Regions from separate parts of the Shewanella sp. 3_MG-2023 genome, predicted to be linked through region 1. Evidence: riboswitches for the same ligand, from Rfam matches in the RefSeq annotation. Region 1 holds a riboswitch; the other holds the start of a gene.
What was found. Region 1 has a riboswitch for lysine ahead of lysC (lysine-sensitive aspartokinase 3). Riboswitches for the same ligand answer to the same signal wherever they lie in the genome.

Region 1 (11,971 bases):
AGCAGATTTTATTCTCGCTTTCTACCGCCAGTTCAAATGCGACCATCCCTGTGACCATGCGTACCTTAACCGATAAGTTAGCTGTTAGCCGCGCTGTCGCTGGATTCGGGGTGCCACTCGGGGCAACGATGAACATGGGCGGAGTGTCAATTTACATTACTATCGCGATTTTCTTTGTGGCCAATGCTTTTGGTATGCCAATTACAGCAGAGCAAATTCCAGCATTGTTATTTAGTGTGTTTTTATTGTCAGTGGGCGCTGGTGGCGTACCCGGCGGCGGCATGGTGATGATTGGTGTGCTTATCTACCAATTAGGTTTACCAGTCGAAGCCTTTGCCATTGTGGCAGCACTTGATCGTATTATTGATATGGTACTGACATCTTGTAACGTAGTGGGTGATACTGCGGTATTAACTATAGTGGATCAAACGGAAAAACCACATCAGCTTAATGCTGAGGCATAAGCTCGCTATTTAATCGTAGCTAAAGCGCTAACATTACATAGCCTGCAATTGCAGGCCATGTTGTTTTTAAAACTTAGTTATCTATTAGCTCAATCATTACTAATCACTAATAGCTAGCAAGATCAAAAAAACCGCCAGCAGGCGGTTTTTTAATAGTAGCTAAAAGCGCAATTAATCAATTGTCGGCTCTTGGCTGTAATCAACATCATGGTAGCTTAAGCAAGTATCCACTTCGTTGGCGCTACCAAGAATAACAGCAACACGTTGATGGATAGCTGTTGGTTCGATATCTAGGATATCACCATAGCCTGTAGATGCTTTACCACCGGCTTGTTCAACCAATAAAGCCATAGGGTTGGCTTCATACATTAAACGCAGCTTGTACGGCTTTTCAGGGTTCTTATTATCGGTTGGGTAAGCAAAGATACCGCCACGACATAATACGCGGTGAACATCACCCACCATTGCAGCAATCCAGCGCATATTGAATGACTTTTCACGGGGCCCAATAGTGCCTAATACTAAGTCAGCAATGTAAGTTTGCATTGCTGCTTCCCAAAAGCGCTGATTGGACATATTGATCGCAAATTCAGCGGTATCTTTACTGATACTCACTTCTGCTGTGGTGAGCAGGAACTCGTTAGTGTCAGGATCTAAGGTATAAAGTTGAGTACCTTGACCTGTGGTGAGCGCCATCATGGTTGATGGGCCGTAAAGCACATAACCTGCGGCAACTTGTTTGCGGCCACTTTGTAAAAAGCTTTGCTCGTTAAACTCGCCTTCGCCAGCAGGTAGCACTGAGAAAATCGTCCCTACCAGTGAGTTGATATCGATATTTGATGAACCGTCTAGAGGATCAAAACAAACTAAGTATTCGCCGTCTTGATTGACTTCAACAACATAATCTTCTTCTTCAGATGCAAGACCGCGAACATTGCCTTCAGCTTTAAGTGCATCTTTGAGCATGTCATTGGTAATCACGTCGAGTTTCTTTTGGGTTTCGCCTTGAACATTTTCTTGTTCAGTAGCGCCCAAAACACCAGCTAATGCACCATGTTGCACTGCTTTACTAATTGCTTTTGAGCAATCGGCAAGGCTAAGTACTAATTGTGAAAGCGAAGCTGATACTGCTTGGTTGGTCAGGGTTTGTGTCAAAGTTTGCATGCTTGTTCCTAAGACAGTAGAGGTTAAGGTCGGTAACCAGTGGTTAATGTTTTATTTTATTATCAAGGATAATACCTCAGATTTGTCCATATTACAGCGTGAAAAAGATGAGCAATATATGACTTGCAGTAGATTTGTTATAAACTCGCTGGTAAATAATGCTTTCAGTTGATTTTTGGTTAAATTAATATTGGCAGCGAAAATAATAATAACGATAAATATAAATTTATGGCTTCCCAAGGATTGATAATGACTAAAAAATGGAAATCGACCGCGGCGTTGATGCTGTCGGCAATTCCGCTAGTGTTTACTGGCGCTCTTATTTCAGATCATGCAATGGCCTCTACCATGAAAATATCCGGCAATACCACTCCACTGACCATAGAAAGAATTCATGCATCACCAGCCTTGGCCGGCGCTAGCCCTCGGGGATTAAAACTGTCTCCCGATGGTAGCCGAGTGACGTATCTTGCTAGCCGTGAAGATAACCAGCATTTTTATGACTTATGGCAAATGGATATCAGCACTGCAAAGCGCAGTATGTTGCTTAATGCCGATAAGCTGGCTGGGGGCGAATTATCTGATGAAGAAAAAGCCCGCCGCGAACGTCAACGTATTTATGGTCAAGGGATCATGGAGTACTTTTGGGCTGATGATGGCCAAGCGTTATTAATTCCAGCTGCAGGCAAGCTGTATTTTTATACCTTGGCGGATCAAAAGGCGCAGGCATTAAATACCGGTGAAGGCTTTGTCACTGATGCGCGTTTGTCCCCTAAAGGCCGTTATGTGTCATTTGTGCGCGAGCAAAATATTTTTGTACTGGAGCTGGCAACAGAAAAGCTAACTCAGCTGACGTTTGATGGTAAAGGGCCGATTAAAAACGGCATGGCAGAGTTTGTCGCCCAAGAAGAAATGGGCCGAATGACAGGTTACTGGTGGTCGCCAGATGAATCAGCTATCGCCTTTACTCGTATTGATGAGTCAGGTGTTGAATTAGTCACCCGTAATGAGATTTATGCTGACGGTATAAAACTGACTGAGCAGCGTTATCCTTATGCGGGTAAAGCCAATGTTGAGATTGAACTTGGCGTGATTGAGCTGGCGAGTAAAGCAGTGCAGTGGATTGATTTAGGTAAAGAGAAGGATATGTATTTACCGCGAGTAAAATGGCTGCCAGATAGCAAGCAGTTATCATTTCAATGGCAAAGCCGCGATCAGCAGGCATTGGACTTACGCATCATTAACCTTGGTTCAAAACCTGGTTCAGACGTTAAAGCTAACACGGTTGTCAAAGAGCGCAGCCAAGCATGGGTAAACCTTAACGATGACTTACATTTCTTAAAGCAACAACAAGCGTTTATTTGGGCCTCAGAGCGTGATGGTTTTAAGCACCTTTATTTATTTGACCTGTCGGGTAAACAAATAAAGCAATTAACCACAGGGCTGTGGGCGGTTGATGATCTTGAGTTTGTGGATGAGCAGGCGGGCTGGGTGTATTTTTCAGGCCGAAAAGACACAGTTGTTGAACGCCATTTATATAGAGTGTCATTAACCAGTGACAAGATTGAAAAACTATCAACTAAAGCCGGGATGCACTCAGCAGTCTTTGCTGATAAAAAACCAATTTATTTAGATTACTTCAATAGTTTAATTCAGCCGCCACAGGTGAGTTTGCACAATGACACTGGCGAGCATTTAATGTGGGTAGAACAAAATGAAATTAACCAAACCCATCCTTTGTATGACGTTGCGGGTTTATGGCAAATACCAGATTTTGGCCAATTAAAGGCTGAAGATGGCCAAAATCTGCAGTACCGATTATTTAAACCCACTGATTTTGATGCCAGCAAAAAATACCCAGTAGTTGTTCGAGTATACGGTGGGCCACATGCGCAATTAGTGGTTAATAGCTGGAGTGAAGCGGATTACTTTACCCAATATCTATTACAACAAGGCTTTGCTGTATTTCAATTAGACAACCGCGGCTCAGCCCATCGTGGTACTAAGTTTGAATACGTTATTTACCAGAATATGGGTAATGCAGAAGTTAACGATCAAAAAGTGGGCGTAGATTACTTAAGAAGTCTGCCATTTATTGATGGCGATAATATCGCTATTTATGGTCATAGTTATGGCGGCTATATGGCGTTAATGAGCCAGTTTAAAGCCCCTGATTATTTCAAAGCGGCAATTTCAGGTGCGCCCGTGACCGATTGGCGTTTGTATGACACCCATTATACCGAGCGCTATATGGGTCACCCTGCTAAGAATAAACAAGGTTACGATGCCAGCAGCATTACCCCTTATGTGGAAAATTATCAGTCTGGTTTGCTGATGTATCACGGTATGGCTGACGATAATGTGTTGTTTGAAAATAGCACCCGCGTATATAAAGCGCTGCAAGATGAAGGCAAGTTATTTCAAATGATAGACTACCCTGGCTCAAAGCATTCTATGCGCGGTGAAAAGGTGAGGAATCATTTGTATAAATCCTTAGCTGCCTTTTTAGAACGCGAGCTTAAGTAGCGCTGTTTATAGCAAATGGGTAATAGGTAATGGGTTGGCAATAATAGCCCATTAGTTATAGATCACTTGTTATCGTCCATGAGGGATAGTTCATTTTTAATAGCCCATAAAAAAGCCAAGTCACTGACTTGGCTTTTATTTTCATTTGCTACCCAATGAGCTTAATCAAATAAGCACATTAATTGCAGACGAAATTAATCTTCTAAGTTACCACAAAAACGGTAACCTTCACCGTGGATAGTTGCGATGATTTCTGGCGTGTCTGGTAAACTTTCGAAGTGCTTACGGATACGACGGATAGTCACGTCAACAGTACGGTCATGTGGCTTAAGCTCACGGCCAGTCATTTTCATTAACAAGTCTGCACGAGTTAAGATTTTGCCTGGGTTTTCTACAAAGTGAAGCATCGCACGGAATTCACTGCGAGGTAATTTGTAAGACTCACCTTGTGGGCTAACTAAAGAACGGCTGTTGATTTCTAAGCTCCAACCGTTGAAACGGTAAAACTCAACTGAACCTTTTTCTTCGGTTTCAGCGCCAGCGCTGTTTACACGAGTTAATAGGTTACGAGCACGGATAGTTAATTCACGTGGGTTAAATGGCTTAGTGATGTAGTCATCAGCGCCAATTTCTAAACCAAGGATCTTATCAACTTCGTTATCACGGCCAGTAAGGAAAATAAGGCCAATGTTATTAATTTCACGAAGTTCACGGGCTAATAATAAACCGTTTTTACCAGGAAGGTTGATATCCATAACAACAAGATTAATCTTATTATCCTGCATGGCTTTATGCATTTCTGCGCCATCGTTTGCTTCAGTTACTACATACCCTTCGGCTTCAAAAATACTACGTAGAGTATTACGGGTTACAGCTTCATCTTCAACAATAAGAATGTGTGGGTTTTGCATGTCATTTACCTAAATTAAAAACAATTCGATTCTAGTCATGTTGCACTAGGGCTGTGGCGTTATATAGCTAAGAAAACGCCGATAATTTATAAATTCACGATAGGTGTTTATCTATGTCTGCCCTGAACAAAACACGCTTCATGACTAACTACATTATATAAACCAGTTTAAGGCACTAATATTTATCGCACTTCTATAAAAGAGTTATACGTGACGTAAATTTTGATCATAAAAAATCAATATTCAGATCGTATGCTGAGCTTGAGTAAGCTCACAACCTGTCAAAATATCTGTAAAACCGATGATTCATATAAACTAAGAGATTAAATTGCTGATTAAAGTTCCTTCGCAACCTAATTTTGTCCTACATTTATATTCAGTCTTTTAAAATGTAGAACACATTTTAAAAGCTTGAACACTTTACCAAGATTTAATTTCAGTAAATGTAGTCGCTTGTGTCACAACTTAGCGTTATGTAGCAAAATCTAGCTAGTGTGAGATATTGTACTCGTTTTAGGCATTTGTTAACAAATGAAATGTTAACAAATTTACGGGGAAGATTTGTTACAAAAATGCTTTTTGTGGTAAGTTTATGATTTTTAAGTCAAATATAATTATTGTTCTTGTGACTTACATCACACAGGGTGTTGGTCCAAGTCTTGGTTTGCTACACTGAATTGGTCTTAATTGAGAAAAATAAATGATGAATAATTCAATAGATAACCTTTGGTTTAAGTATCAAGGGACCCAATTTCTACTTACTCAGCGCCTTTCTTACGCTGTCCCCTTCGCCATTGTCACCGCCCATAATCCCTTAGGCAGCCAATTGAATCCGTGTCAAAACCGTTTGTTAGATAGGCGACTTCAACGGAAAATTCAGCAATTTAATAGCCCCTATCGTTGCTTAATTGGCGCGGCGCCAGACTTATCTCATATGGAAAAAAGTTGGGCAGTCTTTATAGAAAAAGACCAAGCGTTAGCGTTAGGCCGAGAGTTTAAACAGCTCGCTATTTACTATGTTGATAATGGGGTGTTGTCATTACTTGCCTGTGGTGAAGCACCTGACAAGGAAGTGTTAATTGGCGAGTTTGGCCCACGAACGGTTTTAGTTAATGAATTACCTGATTTGCACGATGAATAACATGATCGGCGATTAAGTGACATTTGTATCAGTTATCGAGGATGTTTAATATCAGTAACTCCTTCTATAGGTACTTAGTTAAGTGCCTTTTTTTATTGTTATTTTTATATTTTTATTAGGGCAATGGCTATTTATATACTGTTGAAACTTGATTGTTAATATTGAAGCTTAATTGTGCAGTTTAGTTGAAGGTTTTAACTCAATAACCTCGAATTTACATTGAGGTTATTACTTTTTATTTTTTAATCACTATTGTTTTATATCACTTTTTTGTTTCAAATTATAAATAACAGCTTACATGATACTATTTTGAGCTCAGTGTCTCTATTTACGTATTGTGTTATTTGACGATTTTATGGCATATCCCAATTGACTTGAGTTGTTATTTATTGGTATTTTCATGCTCTTCCTGTGGGAAGAAACAGAAGAGGAGCGTTAGCTAGGTAGTAAGTTCGAGGAAAACCAATTCCTATGACAGCTTATGAGGGAGATTAGCGCCGAGGTACTGGTATGTTTGGTTGGCATTCGGTATCGGTCGTTTAGGTTGAATCCTAGCGATTGTCACCTATTTTTTGGTGGAGAGCTTCTGGTGAAAGATTGCTGTTTCCCTTCTTTAAGGGTGCGTTATCACTGCACCAGGCTCTTCGAACGAAGTAAGTTCGGAGTGTAATCATGTTTTTACGTATTAAATTTCAAGTTGTTCCAATACTGTGTACGCAGTTTATGTCTACTCAGTCCATGTCTACTGAAAGTATGTTTAGTCAAAGTTTGTCTGCTAAAACTTTGTCTACTAAAACTTTGTCTAGTAAAAGTTCGTCTGCGAATGTCGTGGAGGTATCAGCATGAGTTTAGTTGTTGCTAAGTTCGGTGGCACCTCAGTTGCTGATTTTGACGCCATGAACCGCTGTGCGGACATTATTTTAGCCAATGCCAATACCCGCGTCGTTGTTGTTAGTGCTTCTAGCGGTGTCACTAATTTACTGGTTGAGTTAACTCAAGCCAATGTGAACGACCAACGCCGCTTAAGTTTAGTCACTCAAATTGCTAAAATTCAATATGACATTGTTGATAAGCTGGCGCGTCCACAAGATGTAGCTGCTACGATTGATAAGCTATTAAGCAGAATGGCAGTGCTTAGTGATAAGTTAGTGCTCGATAGAAGCAAAGCCATCATTGATGAGCTGTTATCCATGGGTGAGCAATGTTCATCATTATTGTTCTCTGCGGTTATTCGCCAAAAAGGCACGCCATCAAGTTCATTTGATGTGCGCCAAGTATTAAGAACCGATAGCCATTTTGGTAAAGCTGAGCCGCAAATTGAGCAAATTGCGCTCCTAGGCGCGGAGCATTTACAGCCGTTATTGGCTCAGCAAGTGATCGTGACTCAAGGTTTTATTGGCGCTGATGAAGCAGGCAACACCACCACCTTAGGCCGTGGCGGCAGTGATTATTCAGCTGCGTTATTAGCTGAAGCCTTAAAAGCAGATGCGGTAGAGATTTGGACTGATGTGGCCGGAATTTATACCACTGACCCACGTTTAGCGCCTAATGCGAGACCTATCGCTGAAATTAGCTTTAATGAAGCGGCTGAGATGGCTACCTTTGGCGCTAAAGTATTACACCCTGCGACGATTTTACCGGCCGTGCGTCAACAAATTCAGGTGTTTGTTGGTTCCAGTAAAGCACCTGAACAAGGTGGAACTTGGATCCGTCATCAAGTAGAAGATGCCCCGGTTTATCGAGCTGTGGCTCTAAGACGCGATCAAACTTTATTAAACCTGCATAGCTTACAAATGCTCCATGCTCAGGGCTTTTTAGCGCACACCTTTGCCACGCTTGCTAAGCATAAAATTTCAGTTGATTTGATTACCACCTCAGAAGTTAATGTGTCACTAACGCTTGATAAAACCGGTTCTGACTCCAGCGGGCAGGGGTTATTAAGCGAGTCATTACTGCAAGAACTATCACAAAATTGCCGTGTAAGAGTGGAAGATAAATTAGCTTTAGTGGCGATTATTGGTAATCAAATAGCGTCAACAGCAGGTATTTGCAGCCGAGTTTTTGGGGTACTTGAACAGCATAATGTGCGCATGATTTGCCAAGGGGCTAGCCCACATAACTTATGTGTTCTCGTCGCTGAATCTGAAGCCGCAGATGTGGTTAACTCTCTGCACCAAAACTTATTTGAATAATTGCTAACGTGGCAGGTATGACATCAGTGAATTCAATTACAGAACAGGCTAACGATTATTCAGCCACCATGTCTCGGGTTGAAGTGGGAGAGCTTGCCACAGGCCAAGCGTTAACGGCGCCACTGTTTAGCTTTAAAGGCTCAGATGACGCCGCGCCCAGTGTTTATATTCAGGCCAATGTTCATGGGGCTGAAGTGCAGGGTAATGCGGTGATACATCAGCTGATGACTTTACTGCAAGACTACACTGTATTAGGCGATATTCACTGCGTGCCATTAGCCAACCCTTTAGGCATTAATCAAAAAAGTGGCGAGTTTACCTTAGGGCGATTTGATCCTATCACTGGGGTGAATTGGAACCGAGAGTATTATGATCAGTCACTTGATATTGCGAGCTGGTTCACTGAGCATCAACACTTTGCCGACAAGGACTTGTTTAGTGCTTTTAGGCAAACCTTAGTCAATAATTGCCAGCAACGTTTAGCCAACCCTTGGGGTATTAGTACCGGGCATCGCTTAGCGGTGACATTACAACATATGGCCCATGGCGCTGATATCGTGCTTGATTTACATACCGGGCCTAAATCTGCAAAGCACCTTTATTGCCCTGAGTATGATGCAGCCGCAGCCGCGTTTTTCTCGATCCCCTTATCGTTAATTATCCCCAATGAATTTGGCGGCGCCATGGATGAAGCGGTTTTTTGTCCATGGTGGCAATTAACTGAATATGCAGCGTTAAAAGGGCGCATATTCGATGTGCCTGTGGCGGCTTTTACCTTAGAGCTAGCAAGCCAAGAACGTATTGATATGGCAGATGCTAAAAATGATGCCCTAGGTATTTTGGCCTATTTGAGCCATCGGGGAGTGATCAAAGAGCATGTTGCTCCTGCCAGCATGAAACGCTGGGGCTGTTACTTAAAGGATTATAAAAAGTTTCATGCCCCTAAAGCGGGTTTAGTGGAATACTGCGCAGCGGTTGGTGAGCCGTTAGCTGCTGGCGAGCCTTTAGTGACCTTATTAAGGTTAGATCAGTACGGCAATGATAATGCCGTCACTTCGGTGAGTTTGCCGATAGATTGCGTGCCAGTGCTGCATTTTGCTTCAGCTTCAGTCCATCAAGGCACTGAGCTGTATAAAGTCATGACTAAGGTATTTGAAATTCCATAAGCTAAATAGATAAGTTAATTTTTTTTCAGCAAGTTAAGCCCGTAGCTAGTTCTTACGGGCTTAGTTTTTACGGACTTAGTTCTCTCAGGCTTAGTTCTTGCTAGCTTAGTTGATGTTAAGCACTGCTATTTATTTGACTAGCTTCTTAATATTTCTAATGGCATCGACAGCATTTCATCGCCAGATGCAGCAAAATACCAAATAATAGCAATCAGTAAGCCAACCGTAATGAAGTACCACAAGGTCGAGAAGATTTGCCCATAACGGTCAAGGGGCAATAAATGACTTTGATGACGGCTTTTCCATTCAAATACAATCTCAAGACTGCCAATTAATAATAAGAAGCCCAGTAATGCCAGTCCAAGGCTGTAGCTAATGAATACCCCAGCGGCTGCGCCTGCGATACAGGCGATTAGACCCACCATGCTATTCATCGAAAAGGTGATACTTTTTAAAATATGACCACCATCTAAAGGCAGTATCGGCAATAAATTAAAGAGGTTTAATAGGGCGTTAAAGCTGGCCAGTCCGGCAAAAAAGATATTACCCGTCAGCCAATAAGCCAGCATACAGCCGATGGACATAAACAGGCCAAAAGTCGGCCCCATAATAGAGATCACCACGTTCTGCCAACGGGTATTAATACGCTCGTCACTAACAGCAAGGCCGCCCATAAATGGGATCAAATAAATCCCTTTGGTTTTCATGCCAAAGTGTTTCATTGCTTTGATATGACCATATTCATGGATAACCAAACAGGCAATCAAGGCTAATGCAAACTCAATTGAAAATAGCCAAGAGTAGGCCGCCACACTGGCTGCAGCGAGCATGGCTTTAATCACTTTGGCGCTTTTAAGTAACTTAAAACCTAGAGAGGCTAAGCCAACAAAACTGAATTTTTGTTGTTTAACTGGGGCCACTTCAGGGGTTTGTCGTTCTATGTCCTTGCTGTTACGCTGGCCATCGGCAATGGTGTTATTGTCCACCAAAACCGTATAGTTGATGATAAATGGTTGCCACTGCACATCAGACTCTAAGCGCACTTTCATGACTTGGCGGTTGGTTTGGGTGATGACATCATCATGACTGGGTTCTGCTAGTGAACTCGGTCTAGACAACTCAAATTCGTGGATAGTAAAGCTTTGATTATCAGCAGAAGCCGACTTTTGCGAAACCAGTTGATTATCCCAATAGAGCTGTTGCCAGCCAGCCATGGAGCCCTCTAATCGTAGGCGTTTTCCTAGGCATTCTATGTTTAACAGTTCCATGCTTGATACTCGTATTACGGGATAAAATGTGGAACAGCATTTTGCCTGAGTCGTGAGGCTGACTCAAGAAAATTCAGACTCAAGAAATTCAACCGTTTCAATTCCTTGTCTAATAGTACTGAAAATAAGCTTTGCGCTGCAGCAATGACCATTTAGCTGGGCATGTTGGCGTACATAATGAATGAAAGTCATTAAGTCGATAGCCTGAGTGCTTAATGCTAATTGAGGCAATGCGGCTACGGTTATAGGTTGGCTGGTATCTGTTGCTGAGTTGATGGAAATATCGAAAGTATTGCCTTCACTGTCGAGTAACTTATCGCAGGTACCTGCAATATGAGGAGTTAAGCAGCAAAACTCTAGCCAGTCTCTATCACTAGCTAGATAAATAAGCTCGTCACAGCTTTGCTGCTTGATGACTGCGGGCCAACAAATACTTTGCATGATAAAACCTGTAGGCGGTGACACTGAGTAACCATTGATAAACTCAATGATTTAAGGCCACACTATTGCCGCTTGAAGTATGTACCCGTTACATAGTGCAACTATCGGTTGCCATAATCAAAACTAATTTCATTTTGCTTATTCATGACGAGGCAAGGGCCGTGCTCCCGTTGGGTTGTATTTTTAGACGGGCCAATATTAATTTTAACGTTGGTAAAGATATGCTTTTTGGCCTGAATAAAATGCTTATTATAGTAGCCATCGGCATCTTGCTGTAATTGCTTGAACTGCGCTTCTAACTGCGCACGATTGCTGGCGAGTTGTTTCTTTTCATCCAGCATCATTTTTACTTGCTCTATCATGCCTGCATCGGTTTGCCATTCGCTTTTAGGTGGCAGCTTGCGTAATCTAGCTTCAATATCAAGGCCTGCAATGACAAGCTGTTTGATTTTATCATGGGTAGTTTTGACTTCTGCGCGAATTTGAGCTTGATCCATGGCGCAAAATAATGCGGTTTTAGTGCCTGCTGTAGCGCCAATTGCCACCGCATGAATGCCTTTGCTAGCGCTCGCCTTGCCACCAACCAGATCGCCTCGTCTGCCGCTAGGATCACTCACTGTGATGACACCGTTTGAACATGCGTGACTATGAAGTAATTGCTTGGTCACTAAGATATCATTGTCAGCATTAAGGCTTGA
Region 2 (11,971 bases), on a different contig from region 1:
TCCAACACCAATCTTGTAATCATCAATTTTGACATTGATACCTGAATCACTACCCACCATTAAACCCACTTGTGGCGCGGCGTTAACTGATGAACTGCTAAAAAGACTGAATAAAGCGATGAGGGTTAAAGCCAGTGTTACGGATCTCATGTGATACCTTGCTAGATGCTAAATGGGGCAACATCCTAGCGAGTTAGCACAAGGGAGTAAATCAATTTGTGCTAACTCAATGACAAAAAACACTATGTATTAAAAGTATCAAAAAACAAAAATTTCTGCTTTTACAATGGGTTTACTAACAGGCTTATAGCTCTTTCGCTGCATTATTATTAGCGGCATCAACTGATTTATTTACCGATAAACCTTGAAACTTTTCTGTTAAATTAATCAACTGGCCTGTTAATAAGCTCATGCTGTAACCCAGCATAGCGCCAATGAGCAACGGCGGTAATATCGCTGCAATGTCGCCCCCCATAGCAAAAGTGACACAACAGCCAATAAATGCCCCAGGAATGAATGCCAACTTTTTATAACTTGCCTGCAAACACATTGCAGAAGTCGCAATGCCAGTAAAAATATAGCCAAATAAAGGTGACACAAAAAAGCTACTGCCAGAAATAATTAACCAGCCCCAAAACACCCCTGATAAATTAGTGCTCATGGCCATGAACATACCTTTTACGCCAGATTCAGTCTGAGCAAAAAAAGTACTGCAACTCAGAAAACCAATCCAAGTGACTAAATGAAAAACATCTGCCACACCAGCCCATAACCCCGCTAAAAGCCCTGCTGATATTGCAATCTGCCAACGATGTTTCATAGTTTTCCCCTTGCACATAGTCCACAAATAAAAATGGAGAGTTCATCATAAAATACAATTGTGTGTAATGTACGCTATTTATAGTCTGAGAAAAAGTGATCACACACGTGTTTTAATTAATTGCCCACCTGCCGCAACCACAGCGTTAGCACTATATTCAATATTAGTGATTCAAAATAAACTATTAACCAGAATGAAAATTAGGAACGGTTAACGGCTTCGTACAAAAAAACAACAAATAATCAAAATCTTGCAGTCTGCAACTGCTACAAGAAAGTGATAACCATCAAACTTTAGTAACAAATTACCCTCTAATTTGTAGATATTTGTATCTTCATGCTTCAGCCGACATTTATCACCACTGGAGTCCATTAGTCTGGTTATATTAGACATAATGATATCAATGAGGGCTTTAATGAAATCCACTCTCTCAACCTCAAGGTTAGACCTTGCAACCAATAGCCTCGACTGGGTTATGGGTCAAACGATTAAACGCTCTTTAAGCTTGAAAAATGCGGTTGAAGTTGATGTTGACGCCAAAGACTATATCCCTGAAAAACCCATCGAAACCCTCTATATTCACATTCCTTTTTGCCATACTTTATGCCGTTTTTGCTCATTCCATAAAATCAAATTTGTTGAAGGCATTGCCAGAGAGTATTTCAAAGCCCTGAGAAAAGAAATTAGAGAAGTTACTGCCAAAGGCTATACCTTTAACCGGGTTTATATTGGCGGTGGTACTACGACCATTTTAGAAGATGAGTTGATTAAAACCATCGAGATGATTAAATCGATCACCACGGTACGCGAGGTCTCTTGCGAAAGCGATCCAATCTACTTTAAAGAAGGCAATCCACATTTACTTAAAGGCTTAGTGGATAGAATGTCCATTGGGGTGCAAAGCTTTGACGATAAGATTTTAAAAGCCAGTGGCCGTTTTGAAAAGTTTGGCTCGGGATTACAGCAAGCTGAATACGTTAGCCGCGCCATTGAGGTCATCCCCACTGTAAACCTCGATATGATGTATGGCTTTAAGGTGCAAACGCCTGAGTCAATTGCTTGGGATCTTGAGCAAACGATTCGCTTAAGCCCTGATCAAATTACTACTTATCCACTGACTATCGGCATTGGTAAAAACCGTAAAAAAGCAGGTAGCCTTGCAGGTGAGCCTAATGAGCTTTGGCCGCAATTTCTAGCTGTTAAACAAGCGTTAGGTGACAAGTACATAATGGAGTTCCCATGGACATTTAGCCGTAATTTTGGCCAACCAGTTGAAAACAAATATGTGCTCGACGGTGAAGATTGCTTTGGGGTTGGCTCTGGTGCCTTTGGCCGCTTTGGCGAGCAATTCAACATTTCCAGCTTTGATATCCCAACCTATATTGAGCGTATCAATGCCGGCCATAGTGGTACCTGTTATACCAAACCTCTTGAGCAAAAAGCGCTAATACAACATCACTTAATGATGATGATGGGTCATGGTATATTAGATAATCAACAATTTAAAGCCCATACCGGTAAAACATTGTGGCAGGCATTTCCCTTAGAAATGAGTTACTTGCATGCAGCTGGGGCAATAAAGAAACAAGGCAGTAACTACCGCACTACCACTGAAGGGCAATTTATTGCGCTGAAAATGTTCTCCGGTTTCTTAGCGGGAATGGACTATCTGCGCGAGCAAGCAAGGGAGTTGCCGTTATCACAACAGCAAGACCGCGAATTAACTGAATCAGTACTTACGTGCACTAACTAAATGCTATAACTAGGGCGATAAACGTGGTTTTGAGTTAAACTTTAGCAGCCATTGCCACAATACTGAATCGATGTAGCATTCACAGGGATGTGAGTGCTAGTTTCAAATCAATCACTCAAATCAATCACTCAAATCAATCACTCAAATCAGCTTTAATTCAAAACTAGCTCAATACAACCCATTGACTATATTACCTATTAGCATAATAGAAGCACATCAATCTCACTTTTCAATAGCCATCCACATTCAATAACGACACCTGACGCTATAATTGCCGCTGTGAAGTTAACAAACCGCCGATAAATAATTACTGAGTTTTTGCTCAAAGTTAGTTATGGTTAAACACCTGTTTAATTCTTGAACATCAATTCTGTCACTATGCGAGTAAGCACAGAAATATCATAAGAAAGGATCCTATTATGCCGATTTATCAAGCCCCCCTTAGAGATTATCAATTCATATTATCTGAATTACTTAATATTTATCAGCAACCTAACTTATCAGGTTTTGATGAAATCGACCCTGAGCTTGCTGATGCTATTTTGCAAGGCGTGGCCGATTTCACTACCGAGATTATGTTGCCGCTTAATGCTTCAGGTGATCTTGAAGGTTGTCAGCTTGTGGATGGCAAAGTGATTACCCCAAAAGGATTTAAACAGGCGTATAAACAATACGTTGATGATGGTTGGGCCACATTAACCTGTGATCCTGAATATGGCGGTCAAGGCTTACCCGAAGTTATTGGCACCTTTGCCACCGAAATGAAAACCGCCACCAATATGGCCTTTGCCATGTACCCAGGGTTAACCCATGGTGCTTACTCAGCTATCCACGTTCATGGTAGTGATGCACTGAAACAAAAATACCTTGCCAAGCTGGTCAGTGGTGAGTGGACTGGCACCATGAACTTAACTGAGTCTCATGCTGGCACTGATTTAGCTTTACTGCGCACTAAGGCAACCCCAGCTGCAGATGGCCAATTTGCCATTAGCGGTGAAAAAATATTTATCTCATCTGGTGATCATGATTTAGCGGAAAATATCATTCACTTGGTATTAGCTAAATTACCTGACGCTCCAGAAGGCGTTAAAGGGATCTCATTGTTTGCGGTACCTAAGTTTATGGTTAACGATGACGGCAGTTTGGGTGAAGCTAATAGTTTATCTGCCACCGGTCTTGAACATAAAATGGGTATTCATGGTAACTCCACCTGTGTGATGCATTTTGATAATGCTCTAGGTGAATTAGTCGGCGCACCTCATCAAGGTTTAAAGGCAATGTTCACCATGATGAATCAAGCCCGCTTAGGCGTCGGCATTCAGGGTTTAGGCGTGTCTGATATCGCTTATCAAAACGCATTGGAATATGCTAAAGGTCGCATTCAAGGCCGCGCGTTATCTGGTGCTAAACAACCAGAGCAAGCCGCTGACTCTATTTTAGTTCATGGCGATGTGCGCAGAATGCTGTTGTCGCAAAAAGCATTTAATGAAGGCACCCGCGCCTTAATGGGCCAGCAAGCGCTTTGGCTAGACTCTGCTGAGCGCCATACTGATCCCGCACAAGCAAAACAAGCTTCAATGCTGGCAGCGCTATTTACCCCAATAGTAAAAGGCTTTGTCACCGACCAAGGCTTTAAAGCCTGTGTTGATGCGCAGCAAGTTTATGGCGGCCACGGATATATTAACGAATGGGGCATGGAACAATTTGTCCGCGATATTCGCATTGCGATGATTTATGAAGGCACCAATGGCGTACAAGCATTGGATTTAGTTGGCCGTAAATTACTCTCAGATAAAGGCGCTGCACTGACATTGTGGTCAGGGATGGTTAAACAACTCATCCAAGAAAACAGCGCCAATGCAAACATGCAGCCTTACATTGCCGGCTTAATGGATGCGGCAGGCGATTTAGAAAAAGCCACTGGCTTTATCGTCAAATCTGCCAGCACTAATCCAGATATTATTGGCGCAGCTTCTATGGCCTACATGCAGCTATTTGGCATCACCACACTGGCGTGGATGTGGACCCGTATTGCCGCCACCTCGTTTGCAGCTATTGAAGCAGGTACTGAAGAAACGGAGTTCTATAAAGGCAAACTTAAAACCGCTCAGTTTTATATGAGCTACTGGGGCAGTCAGACTCGAAGCTTACGCAAGCAAATTGAATCAAGTAGCGCGCATATTGCTAATTTTGATGAAGCGGATTTTTAATCGCTGATAACGATACATTCAAACTACGCCCTAATAATATCTGAGTTACTGGGGTAGCCAGGCTCGAAGTTTACCTAAGCAAATTGAAGCGAGTAGCGCATATTGCTAATTTTGATGAGGCGGATTTTTAACGCTGCTTTGTAAGTAACTACCAAAAACAAGTCCAAACAAAAACAGCGCCTATAAATCAATATAGGCGCTGTTTTATTTAAGAGTAACTCGTTAACTGCAACGAACTAGTCCCAAAGAAATTCTCTAAAATGCTTACGGCATACCGACTCGTAACTTTCGTTACCGCCAATGGCAACTTGCTCACCATCACGCATAGGCTTACCGTTGCCATCCAGTCTTAACACCATGTTGGCTTTACGGCCGCAATGGCAAATAGTTTTAAGTTCTACCAATTTATCAGCCCAGGCTAATAAGTATTGGCTTCCGGTAAACAATTCACCTTGAAAGTCGGTTTTTAAACCATAGCACAGCACTGGAATATCAAAATTATCAACCACATGGGTTAACTGCTTAACTTGCTCTTTACTTAAAAATTGCGACTCATCAATTAATATGCAGTGCAGCTTTTGTTCAGCAAGTTGCTTTTCAATAAAATAAGCAAGGTTATCACCATCACTAAAAACATGGGCTTCGGTTTCAATACCAATACGAGAAGCCACTTTGCCAATACCATAACGATCATCAATTGACGCTGTCATGACTAAGGTATTCATTCCACGTTCACGGTAGTTGTACGATGATTGCAGTAGCGAAGTTGATTTACCTGCATTCATTGCAGAATAGTAGAAGTAGAGTTGCGCCAAAACGGTGTGTCCTTATGGTTATTTACCGTGGCAGTTTATCATTTTTTCAGCAGCGAAATAAGCGTTAGAATAGATAAACTCATGTCGGCATCACAAAATATCATCTCTGTGCAGCTGCGCTTTTGAGCTAATCACCTCTCGCAGCAGTAATTACATGTTAAATCCAGTTAACATGTCACATTTATTAAACAGTTAACGTTAAAAAAGCCATCATAGTTCACGCTTTTTGTATTACTTCAGATACGATTAAGAAACAATTGATAGATTGTTTGAACAATAAAATATAATAGGAAGTCTAAACACTATGCATAAAACACTTGTTGCTGCAGCTATTGCTGCCACAATCGTCGTAGGTGGATGCTCAATCTCAAATACTGATACAACCCAAGCTGAAAACGTCACTATGATACAAGCAGATAATCCTTTTTTTGCTCCAAGCAGCTTGCAATATCAAACCCCTAATTTTGCTGACATAAAAAATGAGCACTTCTTACCTGCGCTTGAGCAAGGTATCAATGAGCATTACCAGCAAATCTTGGTTATTGCTAACAATCCAGCGCCTGCAACCTTTGAAAATACCATTGTTGCCATGGAAAAAAGCGGTGAACTATTAGGCCGTACATCGAAGGTTTTTTATAATTTAACCGGTTCAACAAGTAACCCTGAGCTACGTAAAATACAGGGCATTATGGCGCCTAAAATGGCAGCCCATTCTGACAACATTAATTTAAATGCTGCACTTTTTAGCCGCATTGAACAGATTTATAACAGCCGTGAAGGCTTAGAAATTAGCCCTGAAGCAAAACGCTTAATTGAAGTTTATCATCAACGTTTTGTTCTAGCGGGCGCTAAACTAACAGAAGCGCAAAAACAGCAAATTCGTGTATTGAATGAAGAGCAGTCAACCTTGACTAACGAATTCTCACAGCGACTAATGCGCTTAAGTAAAGAAATCGCCGTAGTCGTTGAGGATGAGTCAGAGCTTGCGGGTTTATCAGCAACCGCCATTAAATCAGCAGCCATTGATGCCAGTGCAGCAGGCCATGAAGGTAAATACTTACTTAGCATTACCAACACCACTCGTCAGCCTGTATTAGCCCAACTAGACAACCGTCAGCTACGTCAACAAGTATGGCAAGCATCTGCTAACCGCGGTTTAACGGGTGACAATGAAACCGCTTCTTTAGTGGCTCGTTTAGCGCAACTACGTGCCGAAAAAGCCCAATTACTGGGTTATGACAGTTGGGCAGATTACCGCTTAGCGCCACAAATGGCCAAAACCCCAGATGCGGTTTATAAGATGTTTGGCTCAATGGTGCCTGCTGTAGTTGAAAACACCCAAAAAGAAGCCGCAGACATACAAGCAATGATCACCAAAATGGGCGGCGACTTTACCCTTGAACCATGGGATTGGGCTTATTATGCCGAGCGTGTACGTAAAGAAAAATTTGATTTAGATGAGGCATCAATTAAGCCTTATTTTGAATTTAATCGTGTACTGGAAGATGGCGTGTTTTTCACTCTTAAAGAATTGTATGGCGTGACCTTAACACCAAGACCTGATCTGCCTGTTTATCACCCTGATGTAAAAGCGTATGAAATGTTTGATGAAGATGGCAGCAGTATGGCTATCTTTTATGCTGATTACTTTTCTCGTGAAGGTAAACGTGGCGGCGCTTGGATGAACTCGTTTGTGGGTCAGTCTGAGTTATTAAACAACAAGCCTGTGGTAGTTAATGTGATGAACATTAAGAAAGCCCCTGAAGGTCAGCCAACATTTGTGAGCTACAGTGAAGTCACCACCATGTTCCATGAAATGGGCCATGGTACCCACGGTATGTTCTCAAAAGTTACTTACCCATCACTTGCGGGCACCTCAGTATCACGTGACTTTGTAGAGTTCCCATCGACATTTGAAGAAGACTGGGCAGCGCACCCTAAAGTGCTGGCTAACTATGCTAAGCACTATGAAACAGGCGAAGTCATTCCTGAGGCACTACTAGAAAAATTACTTGAGTCTCGCAGCTTTAATCAAGGGTTTGACACCTTAGAGTATATGGCGGCAGCACTAGTTGATTTAGAGTGGCATTCACTTGCTGCTGATGTGCCATTACAAGATGTGGCGAGCTTTGAAGCAAGCGCCCTGAAAAAACACGGTGTTGACATTAAAGCGGTACCACCTCGTTACCGCTCAAGCTATTTTGCTCACGCTTTCCCGGGCGGCTACTCTGCAAGTTATTACGCTTACATGTGGAGTGAAATCCTTGCAGCTGATGCCTTTGCTTACGTACAAACTCAAGGCGGTCTAAACCGTGAAATTGGGATGAAGTATCGCAAAACCATTCGTGAAGTGGGTAACTCAGTACCACCAATGGATGCGTATAAAGCCTTCAGAGGTCAAGAACCGACGACTGATGCATTACTTGAGCGTCGTGGTTTAAACTAACGCTATTAGAACCTTGTGGCTTAACATCATTTAAGTTTGGTTAAAGCTAATTTTATTTAGCACTTAAACTTAAATCCTAAAAATGCCGCTCATTTGAGCGGCATTTTTTTATCTCAATTTTCACCTAGATCCGAGTACGCTGATTAGCAGTACCTGTTAATCCCTATAATTGCTAACCCTTGCACTCACCATTGGCAGAAACAGTCATTCACTCACAGTGCTAATCGCTGCTTCTCTTCGCTAACAATAACTGCTGCATAAACAAAACATGTGAGCTTAAACCTTTGAGGTTCACTCTAGTGATTCGACTTAGATATTTAGCTTATATATACCACTTTATTATGCAGCCTTGATTTTAAAACATAAAAAATGCCGCTCATCTGAGCGGCATTTTCATACAAGCTAGCTATATCTAAAGTTCGCGATAAGCTTAAATCAAACCGAGTTAGCTTACGCTATTTAGTGATCAACTTCAGTCCAATAACGCTTAATACAAATAGCACACTACAGGTGACCAAGCCCATGGCCACTGACGCGGTAAAACCTAATACACCGTAGCCAATAATACTAATGACCGCCACGATTAACGCATAAGGTAATTGCGTCATTACGTGATCGATATGGTGACAACTCGCCCCCGTTGACGACAAGATAGTGGTATCTGAAATCGGTGAACAATGATCGCCAAATACTGCACCAGATAACACGGCTGCAAGCATAGGTAACATCATAGTGCTATCACTGCCCATCGCCATATCAGCTGCAATTGGCAACATGATACCGAAGGTACCCCAGCTGGTGCCGGTTGCAAATGCGGTTAGGCCTGCTAATAAAAATAATACTGCAGGTAGCATCGCAAATGGAATATTGCCTGTGGCTAAACTGGCCATGTATTTACCGGTTTCAAGGTTGCCAATAACCGTTGAAATCGTCCAAGCAAATAACAAAATATAAATGGCAGGTAGCATTGATTTAGCGCCAAGTTTGATGCCAGTGAACACCATAGGCAGAGCAATTTTTTGCTTCACAGTTAATACTAAGGTGACCGCTAACCCCACCAGTGAACCGTAAAATAGTGACGAGCTCACTTCAGTATTTTCAAATGCTCCTAAAATGCTAAAAGGTAAATCATTAGCTGATAATGCATCAGCGCCTGACGCCACCATGAAATAGAAGGTTGCCGCAACTAACACTAATATAGGTAAGAATAAGCCAATGATTTTACCGGTTTCCGCTTCTGGTAAATCGGCTGTGGCTCCTGGTGGTAAGCCTTTAGATTCGTCGAACAACTCACCCTTTTGGGCATTTTGTTCATGCTTACGCATTGGGCCAATATCTAAACCAAATAACGCCACACACACCAATAATAATAATGCAAAAATGGCATAAAAGTTCATTGGGATCATTTGCAGGAACACACTTAAATGCCCTGTATCAGCAAAGCCATGAGCCGTTAAAATCCCGCCGATCAGGGCGATAATGTACGCTCCCCAGCTTGAAACAGGCGAGATAACACAAATTGGTGCCGCTGTTGAATCCAATAAGTAGGCTAATTTAGCCCGTGAGATGTGGTAACGGTCGGTGATTGGACGTGCAATAGATCCCACCACAATACTGTTAAAGTAGTCATCAATAAACACTACAACACCAAGGAAGATAGTCATCAACTTGGCATCACGTTTATTGCGAATACGTTGATGAGCCCAATCAGCAAAGGCGCGAGCTGAACCACTTACCGTGATTAATGCCGTGATCATGCCCAAAATCACCAAGAAACCTAAAATTTGTAGGTTCCATGAATTGAGCGCGCCATCATCCCAAACTAGACCCGTGACGGTAGTCAGTAAATTTGAGGCTGCAGCGCTAACTGAAAAATCACCGAGTAAAAACACCCCGGTGATAATACCTAAGCCCAATGAAAGTAAGACTCGGCGAGTTAATACTGCGAGCAAAATAGCCACTACTGGTGGCAAAAGCGAGAGAGCCGAATCGGCGTAACTTGTTATCATCATTTCTTATAATTTCTTCGTTGAGTACGAATGGAGAATAACTGATAAGGCAAGTTTACGTTGAATACGTAAACGAAATTCTTTTCAGTAGCACTCCACAGTAATATCAATATCGTTGTCGATATATATTCTTCTACCCTTTCGGATAGAAATTACCATGACAGTGCAGTCCCTTTCGGTAACTGCCCCAATAAATGGTTTTGATAGAATCCATTTACTTCGGCACTAAATCCTTTCCGAATAAGTTATTGGCATCACCCAACTCACCCGTACTGATACTTAATGCACCTCTACTTATGTTAACAACAGAAAGGCTCTGTATATCAACACCCCATCATACAAACATAAGCAGTAGCATCATTGCCAGATAAAACTTGATTATCTTGTGATATATAACATCACAACTAAAACCGCGCACATTGACGCAGCACTAGTGTAACCTTTTATTAGCAAGGGTTCATATTTAACGCAGTGGTAATTTTTGCTCACTGATAGAACAGCACCGCAAATAACAACGCATTAGTATAAATTGGCAGCAACTATCTACGGAACATTAAAAAAGGCTTTTACCTCTCGGTAAAAGCCTTTTAGTGCCGTTTTTTATTAGTGGATATTAACTCACTAAAAAACTAGCGTAAGCCATAATCCTATTATAAAGAGCATTATTTAGGACTCTTATTTAGGGCTCTAATTAAGGACTATAGCAAATTAGTTAGCTCAGGGATCGCTTCAAACAAATCAGCTTCCAGACCATAATCTGCAACCTGGAAAATCGGCGCTTCAGGATCTTTGTTGATTGCCACAATGACTTTAGAGTCTTTCATACCAGCAAGATGCTGAATAGCCCCTGAGATACCTACAGCAATATACAGATCAGGTGCGACAATTTTACCAGTTTGTCCTACTTGTAAATCATTCGGTACAAAGCCAGCATCAACAGCTGCGCGCGAAGCACCAACAGCAGCAGTTAATTTATCAGCAAGCGCTTCTAAAATAGCAAAGTTCTCACCACTGCCCATACCGCGGCCGCCGGAAACAATCACCCCAGCACTGCCAAGCTCAGGACGCTCTGATTCAGTTAATGTTTGCGAAACAAATTCTGCCGCTGCTGTGGCAACAAAATCAACCATAACCGCTTCTGCACTGCCGTCATTGGTTGCGGCATCAAAAGCACTGGTTCGTACTGTTAGCACTTTAACCGCATCTAAACTTTGCACTGTCGCTAATGCCGAACCGGCATAAACAGGACGCACGAAGGTATCTGTGCTTACAACTTCAATCACTTCAGAAATTTGCGCCACATCTAATAACGCCGCGACTCGTGGCAGGGTATCTTTACCGACACTGCTAGCCGCAGAAATAATATGTTCGTAATCACCTGCAAGGTTAACCACTAACTGTGAAAGGTTTTCTGCTAGTTGCGCTTGATACACAGCATTATCAGCAACTAATACCTTGCTTACGCCTGTTAATGCTTGCGCTGCGGTAACTGCTGCAGCGCAATCACTACCAGCAACTAACACATGCACATCACCACCAATGGCAACCGCTGCGCTTACTGCTTTAGCGGTATCTAATTTTAAGCTTGCGTTATCATGTTCAGCTAATACTAAAATAGTCATAATTAGATCACCTTCGCTTCATTTTTTAACTTTTCAACTAATTCAGCCACTGAATTCACCATGATGCCAGCTTTACGCTCAGCTGGAGGGGTGACTTTTATAATGGTTTGATGTGCTTTTAAGCTTACGCCTAAATCATCAATTGAAAGTGTCTCTAATGGCTTACGCTTAGCTTTCATAATATTAGGTAATGATGCATAACGAGGTTCATTTAAACGTAAATCAACCGTAACCACCGCTGGTAATGGCATTTTTATTGTTTGTAAGCCGCCGTCAATCTCACGGGTTACTTCTGC

Region 2: linked by a shared signal. The riboswitch ahead of Q4591_RS17355 (Na+/H+ antiporter NhaC family protein) and the one ahead of lysC (lysine-sensitive aspartokinase 3) in region 1 are both predicted to bind lysine.

The regions. Positions count from the first base shown of each region.
Region 1 covers NZ_JAUOSH010000005.1:86,995-98,965, reverse strand. The annotation lists gene Q4591_RS04360 (dicarboxylate/amino acid:cation symporter) at 1-464, shown strand, start outside; gene Q4591_RS04355 (class 1 fructose-bisphosphatase) at 636-1,628, opposite strand; gene Q4591_RS04350 (S9 family peptidase) at 1,878-4,154, shown strand; gene arcA (two-component system response regulator ArcA) at 4,349-5,065, opposite strand; gene Q4591_RS04340 (DUF3293 domain-containing protein) at 5,769-6,206, shown strand; lysine riboswitch at 6,624-6,800, shown strand; gene lysC (lysine-sensitive aspartokinase 3) at 7,049-8,398, shown strand; gene Q4591_RS04330 (succinylglutamate desuccinylase/aspartoacylase family protein) at 8,416-9,564, shown strand; gene Q4591_RS04325 (site-2 protease family protein) at 9,702-10,832, opposite strand; gene Q4591_RS04320 (DUF4144 family protein) at 10,896-11,273, opposite strand; gene Q4591_RS04315 (DUF342 domain-containing protein) at 11,375-11,971, opposite strand, start outside.
Region 2 covers NZ_JAUOSH010000037.1:9,017-20,987, reverse strand. The annotation lists gene Q4591_RS17385 (hypothetical protein) at 1-150, opposite strand, end outside; gene Q4591_RS17380 (DUF1097 domain-containing protein) at 305-820, opposite strand; gene Q4591_RS17375 (coproporphyrinogen III oxidase family protein) at 1,236-2,573, shown strand; gene Q4591_RS17370 (acyl-CoA dehydrogenase C-terminal domain-containing protein) at 2,993-4,783, shown strand; gene Q4591_RS17365 (thymidine kinase) at 5,020-5,598, opposite strand; gene Q4591_RS17360 (M3 family metallopeptidase) at 5,903-8,044, shown strand; gene Q4591_RS17355 (Na+/H+ antiporter NhaC family protein) at 8,500-10,056, opposite strand; lysine riboswitch at 10,134-10,354, opposite strand; gene Q4591_RS17350 (electron transfer flavoprotein subunit alpha/FixB family protein) at 10,752-11,675, opposite strand; gene Q4591_RS17345 (electron transfer flavoprotein subunit beta/FixA family protein) at 11,678-11,971, opposite strand, start outside.